Regions from separate parts of the Nonomuraea sp. NPDC050786 genome, predicted to be linked through region 1. Evidence: riboswitches for the same ligand, from Rfam matches in the RefSeq annotation. Region 1 holds a riboswitch; the other holds the start of a gene.
The links. A riboswitch is a leader RNA that binds a small molecule or an ion and turns the genes downstream of it on or off. The one in region 1 is predicted to bind thiamine pyrophosphate.
Positions count from the first base shown of each region.

Region 1 (3,198 bases):
TGTTCGCCCACGCCGCCGGTGAACACGATCGCGTCCACCCGTCCGAGCAGCGCGTAGTAGGCGCCGACGTACTTGCGGATGCGGCGAGTGTAGATGTCCAGGGCTGAACGGGCGGCGTGGTCGTCGCGGGCGCGTACTTCCCGCATGTCTCTGGTGCCGGCCAGCGCGAGCAGGCCGCTGTGGTGAGTGAGCGCCTGCTCGACCTGCTGGGCGTCCAGCCCGTTCACGCGGGCGAGGTAACCGGTGAGCGCCGGGTCGATGTCGCCGGAGCGGGTGCCCATGACCAGCCCCTCCAAGGGCGTCATGCCCATGGAGGTGTCGATGCTGCGCCCGCCGCAGACGGCGGTGGCGCTGGCGCCGTTGCCCAGGTGCAGCACGATCAGGTTGAGGTCGGCCAGGTCCCGGCGGAGGAAGGCGGCGGCGCGGCGGGAGACGTACGCGCAGGAGGTGCCGTGGAAGCCGAAGCGCCGCACGCCCCACTCCTGGGGCACGGCGTAGGTGTAGGCCTCGGGTGGCAGGGTGCGGTGGAAGGCGGTGTCGAACACGGCCACCTGTGGTACCTGGGGGAACGCCTTGCGCGCGACGCGGATGCCGGTGACGTTGATCGGGTTGTGCAGGGGAGCGAGTGGTGTCAGTTCCTCGAGGGCGGCGATCACGTCGTCGTCGATCAGCACGGCCTCGGTGAAGCGGGTGCCGCCGTGCACGACCCGGTGCCCGACCGCGACGGGCGCCAGTTCGGGCCCTGCCGCGGCGAACGCCTCCATCATGGCCTCCAGCCCCTCGCCGTGCCCGGGGAAGGGCCGCTCCCGCACGTACGGCGTCCCGTCCCCGCTCCGATGGGTGAGCCGCCCGGTCTCCTCGCCGATGCGTTCGACCAGGCCGCCGGCTGGGCGTTCGCGGGTCTCGACGTCCACCAGCTCGTACTTGATCGACGAGGATCCGGTGTTCAGGACGAGAATGCGGCCGGCCATGTCCACGAGCCTATTTCGAGGGGGTCCTCGCTGTGCTCGCGGGTGTGGGCACGGGCTCGGAGCCGGGCGTCGGCGCACGTGGGAGGCCCGGCGTGGCTGAGCCGGTGCGGCGGCCCATCGTCTGGGCCGGTCTGCCGGCCGCCACCGCTCTGGTGAGAGTGCGGGCCGTGGTGTCGCTTCTCGCCCTCTGCTAGCGTTCCCTGTGACGCGGGGTGCCCGGGAGGCCGGGCTGAGATCACACCCGTCGAACCTGATCTAGTTCGCACTAGCGAAGGGACGTCATCGGTGACCTTCTGTGAGCAGATGTGGACGCGCACGGCCGCGTTGCTCGAGGCGATCCACCACCACCCGTTCAACACCGCGCTCCGCGACGGCACCCTCGACCGGGAGCGCTTCGCGTTCTACCTCGTCCAGGACGGCCGCTACCTGGTGGCGTACTCCAAGGTGCTCGCGACCGCCTCGGCCCGCGCCACCGACCCGGACGACGCCGCGTTCTTCGCCCGGAGCGCGCACACGGCGCTGGTCGTCGAGCGCGGGCTGCACGCCGGCTACCTCCAGCAGTTCGGCCTGGCGCCCGACGAGACAGAAGCCATCGCCACCTCGCCCACCTGCCTGGCCTACTCCTCCTATCTCCAGGCCACGGCCCTCGCCGCTCCCTTGCCCGTGCTCGCCGCCGCCGTGCTGCCGTGTTTCTGGGTGTACCAGGACGTCGGCACGGCGCTGCTCGAGCGCACGGCGGACGCCGCCGGCCACCCGTACCGGACCTGGATCGCCACCTACTCCGACCCGTCGTTCGCGGCCTCGGTGGAGCAGGCCAGGGCGCTCGTGGACCGGCTGGCCGAGCTCGCCGACCCGGGGACGCGCCGGGCGATGGAGGCGGCGTTCTGCCGGGCCACCGAGTACGAGTGGATGTTCTGGGACAGCGCGTGGCGCCTCGAGACCTGGCCCACGGCGGGATGGCTGGCCGCACACCCCGCCGTCACGCGAACGACTCGCTGAGCTCCCTGCGCAGCTCGCGGGCCTGGTGCAGGTAGTGGCGGGCCAGCACGGAGCGCCCGGACGAGTGGTACAGCTCGCCCAGCGACTGGTACGTGTCCGCCTCGCCGCTCCGGTCCCCGAGCTGCTGGAAGATCACCAGTGAGCGCTCCAGCTGGTCGGAGCCGTCCGACCGGTCGCCCCTGGCCACCTGGAGCCCACCCAGGTTCCGCATCGCGTACGCGCCGCAGTGCCGATCCCCGAGAGCCTCGAAGATGTCCAGCGCGTGCCCCTGGAAGCGCATGGCCCTGTCGGACTCGGCGACCAGGTCGTACAGGCGGCCGAGCTGCATGGACACGCAGCCCTCGCGGTGCGCGTCGCCGAGCTCCTCGGCCAGCCGCAGGGCGTCCCCGAGCCACCTGGAGGCCTGGCGCACGTCGCGCAGCGACAGGTAGACGCGCCCGATCGCCTGCCGCGCGTACGCCTCGCCGCTCCTGTCGCCGATGGCCAGGAACATGGCCAGCGCGTGCCTGAAGGACCCGAGCGCCCTGAGGTGCCGGCCGGAGAACTGGTTGACCGCCGCCAGCCCGCAGATCGAGATCGCCTCGCTCCGCGTGTCGCCGAGCTCGTGGAAGATGGCCCGCGCGCGCCGGAACATGTCGCCGGCCTCGGCGTACCGGTCCTGGTAGAGGCAGACCTGGGCCAGGCCGCGGAGCATGGCGGCCTCGCCGTGGCGGTCGCCGGCCGCGCGGGCGCTGTCCAGGGCGACGCGGTGCGTGCTCTGCCACTCGTCCAGGCGGCAGTGCAGGTCGAAGTAGGGCACCAGGGTCGCGGCCAGCCCCCACGCGGACTGGGCCAGGCCCGCGCCGGCGGCCAGCCGTACGGCGTCGACCAGGGACTCATGCTCGGCGTCGAACCAGGCCAGCGGCTCGGCGGTCAGGCGGCCGAGGGTCTCCCGCTCCAGGCTCCAGCGGGGCGCCCCGTCGGACGTCAGCCCGAACAGGGTGGTCGGCAGCCGCGCGGCGGCGTGTTCGGCGGCGGTCAGCCAGCCGCCGAGCACCCTGACGAGCGCGTGCCGTTCGGCCCCGTCGATGGTGGGGGCGCCCGCCTTCTCCATGGCGGCGCAGCGGACCAGGTCGTGCAGGCGGTAGCGGGGCTGGCCGACGGGGTCGGTGCCGGCCAGGCGCAGGAGGTTGGCGTCCACGAGGGTGTCCACCACGGTGTCCGACCGGTGCCGGTCGAGCACGGCGTC
Region 1 covers NZ_JBFAHJ010000014.1:36,265-39,462, reverse strand. Annotated here, with positions in the region: gene AB0H84_RS24900 (acetate kinase) at 1-971, opposite strand, end outside; TPP riboswitch at 1,170-1,265, shown strand; gene tenA (thiaminase II) at 1,257-1,970, shown strand; gene AB0H84_RS24890 (BTAD domain-containing putative transcriptional regulator) at 1,951-3,198, opposite strand, start outside.

Region 2 (3,198 bases), on a different contig from region 1:
CCGCGTGGTGCGCGAGGACGGCGGGCTCGGCGACTACGCGGGCGGCCAAGCGGCCAAGCAGCACCTGCTCAACGTCGAGCAGCGGGCGTCAACGCGCCGATGAGCAGGGTCACCAGCGCGGCCACGACGGCCGCGCCGAGCGCCCCGTTCATCCACGGCTGCCGGGCGAAGCCGATGGCCTCGCGGACCGACTGCCAGTAGGCGTCCCACTGCGGGAGCGTGGGCGTGGAGGTCGTCAGCCAGTACGCCACGAAGCCGAGGGCCCACGGCACCAGCCTCGACCAGCGCGAGGGCGCGTGCTCCTCGGTGTTCCAGCCGCGCGAGCCGCCCAGCACGAAGTAGTCCACGGCCAGCACCGCGAACATCGGCACGAACACCGCCCCGATCACGCCCAGGAACGCCCCATACGAGTTGACGTCCACGAACAGGGCGATCGCGACGGTCAGCACGCCGATGGCGGTGGAGAAGATGCGCCGGTCCACGCGCGGCATCAGGTTCTGCAGCGAGAGCGTGGTGGAGTAGACGTTGGCGAACGACTGGTCGGTCTCGCGGAGCACCAGGATCGCGAAGAAGAGCGCGCCCAGCGGCACCGCGACGAACGGGCCGAACACCGACGTCCCGTCGGCCCGCACCGCGTCCGCCCCCGCCAGGGCCACCGCGTACACGCCCAGCCCCAGGCAGGCCACCTGCGCCAGCGTGTACCCGGCGACCACGCCGGTGAACGCCGCCCCGCTCGACCGGGAGTGCCGGGCGAAGTCGGCCGCCATCGGCACCCACGACACCGACAGCGCGATCACGTAGTCCACGGCCGGGGCGAACGCCGCCCAGGACCCGCCGGTGTGCGCGGGCGCCCGGGTCAGGAAGAACCAGGCGAACCAGACCAGCGACACGACCACCCCGATGGTGACGTACCGCCGCAGGATCCGCACCGACCCGAGCGGCCAGATGGAGAGCGCGGTGGTCAGCGCCCCCGCCGCGATCACCCACACCTGGTACGGCACCGCGCCGAAGATCGCGCCGGCCGCCTTGGCGATCACCCACAGCTCGAACGCACCCCAGCCGATCATCTGCACGATGTTCAGCACCGTGGGCACGTACGAGATCCTCGCCCCGAACAGCCCCCGCAGCAGCACCATCGCGGGCTGCCCCGTCCGCGTGCCAGGGACGGCGGACAGGCCCACCATGGCCGTGCCGACGAGGCTGCCCACCACGACGGCCACCAGCGCGGCGGCCAGGCTGAGCGGGGCCCCGCCGAGCGGGTCGAGCAGGAGCAGCGCCCCGGAGAAGCCCAGGAGGCTGACCCCGAGGTTCGCCCAGAGCGCACCCTGGTCGAGCACGCCCAGGGTCTTCGGCGGCCTGCCCTCGAGGGTCAGGGGAACTTCGTCGGCGACATGCGTCATCGCACACTCCCTACGCCGGCATTACCCGGACAGGTTCAGGCGGTCGGCAGCGGATCTGTGCTGCCCTCTCAGCCCGGCGAACCCCGAGCTCCCGCGACGATCTGAAGTTGGCGCCCTCATCATGCCCTAGTGGCGGCGGAAATGCCACAGGAGGCTTTACGCCCGCTTTTGTAGCTTTTTACGCCACGAAGGGCGTTTGCCCGGTCTCGCTCACCATCGGACGGCGCGCGTACTCCCACGACTGCATGCCGCCACCGACGTTGACCGCGTCGCGCCCGAGCTGGTTGAGCCAGGCCGCCACCTGCAGGGACCGGCCGCCCACCCGGCAGACGACGTAGACCGTGCGGTCGCCGGGCACCTCGTCCACCCGCCCTTGGATCTGGGTCATGGGGATGTGGACGGCCTCTGGCGCGTGCCCGGCGACCCACTCGTCCTGCTCTCGGACGTCGAGCAGGTAGGCGTCGTCGGGAACTGCGCTGGCCTCGATCTCAGGTACGGTCATGCTTCCATCATCTCGCGCCTCGCGTCGTAGGCGGCACGCGCGGCGGCGATCTCCTGCTGGTGCTCCTCCGTCCAGGTGACCAGCGTCTTGATGGTCTGGTGGAGCGTGCGGCCGAGCGGCGTCAGCGCGTAGTCGACCCTGGGCGGCACGACGGGGTGGACCGTGCGGGTGACCAGGCCGTCGCGCTCCAACTGGCGCAGGGTCACGCTGAGCATGCGCTGGCTGACGCCGTCGATCTCGCGGCGGAGCTGGGTGAAGCGCAGGCTCTGGCAGTCGAGCAGCGCGATCACCAGCAGCGACCACTTGTCCGCGATGCGGTCGAGTATCTGACGGACCTCGCAGTCCTCCCGCGTGTCCCACTGGCGGACGTCGTAGTCGTCTTCCATGGCGCTGTCGCAGTGACCGGGTGATTCCACGGTGCCCATGCTCGCCGAAAACATGCCCCGGTTACAAGAGAGAACCGACCCGCCGAGCGATAACCGGAGCGCGGCTCATTTCAGCAGGCGGGACAGGCGCCGGTCGGCGAGCGGCTTGCCGCCGGTCTGGCAGGTGGGGCAGTACTGCAGGGACGAGTCGGCGAAGGACACCTCGCGGATCGTGTCGCCGCACACGTCGCACGGCTGGCCCGTCCGGTTGTGGACGCGCAGCCCGGACTTCTTCTCCGCCTTGAGGTCCTTGGCCGCCAGCCCGTGCGCCCGCTCCACCGCCTCGCTCAACATGGTGACGATGGCCTCGTGCAGGTCGGCGATCTGCGCGTCGGTCAACGACGCCGCGATCTTGAACGGGGACATTCTGGCCGCGTGCAGCACCTCGTCCGAGTACGCGTTGCCGATGCCCGCGATGATCTTCTGGTCGCGCAGCAGCCCCTTGATCTGGGTGCGGTTGCCGCTCACGATGCGCTTGAGCGCGTCGACGGTGAAGGACTCGCGGAGAGGGTCGGGGCCGAGGGAGGCGATGCCGGGGACGTCTTCCGGATTTTTCGTGACATAGACGGCGAGGCGCTTCTGCGTCCCCGCCTCCGTCAGCTCGAACCCGGGCGCCGGCCCCTCCTCGTCGGGCGCCAGCCGGACCCGTACCGCGAGCGGCCCCTTGCCGGGGCGCACCGGCTTCGCGCCCGAGAGGTCGTCGCGCCAGCGCAGCCACCCCGCCCTGGCCAGGTGGATGACCAGGTGGAGGCCGTCACAGTCGAGGTCGAGGAACTTGCCGTGCCGCGACACGCCGGTGACGGACAGCCCGCCGAGCGCGGTCACGGGCGGGTCGAACGTCTTGAGCGCCTGGATGGCCACGACGTCGACC
Region 2 covers NZ_JBFAHJ010000024.1:89,035-92,232, forward strand. Annotated here, with positions in the region: gene AB0H84_RS35265 (methylated-DNA--[protein]-cysteine S-methyltransferase) at 1-103, shown strand, start outside; gene AB0H84_RS35270 (cytosine permease) at 69-1,400, opposite strand; TPP riboswitch at 1,390-1,505, opposite strand; gene AB0H84_RS35275 (rhodanese-like domain-containing protein) at 1,579-1,902, opposite strand; gene AB0H84_RS35280 (helix-turn-helix domain-containing protein) at 1,899-2,288, opposite strand; gene AB0H84_RS35285 (DNA-formamidopyrimidine glycosylase family protein) at 2,394-3,198, opposite strand, start outside.
Region 2: linked by a shared signal. The riboswitch ahead of AB0H84_RS35270 (cytosine permease) and the one ahead of tenA (thiaminase II) in region 1 are both predicted to bind thiamine pyrophosphate.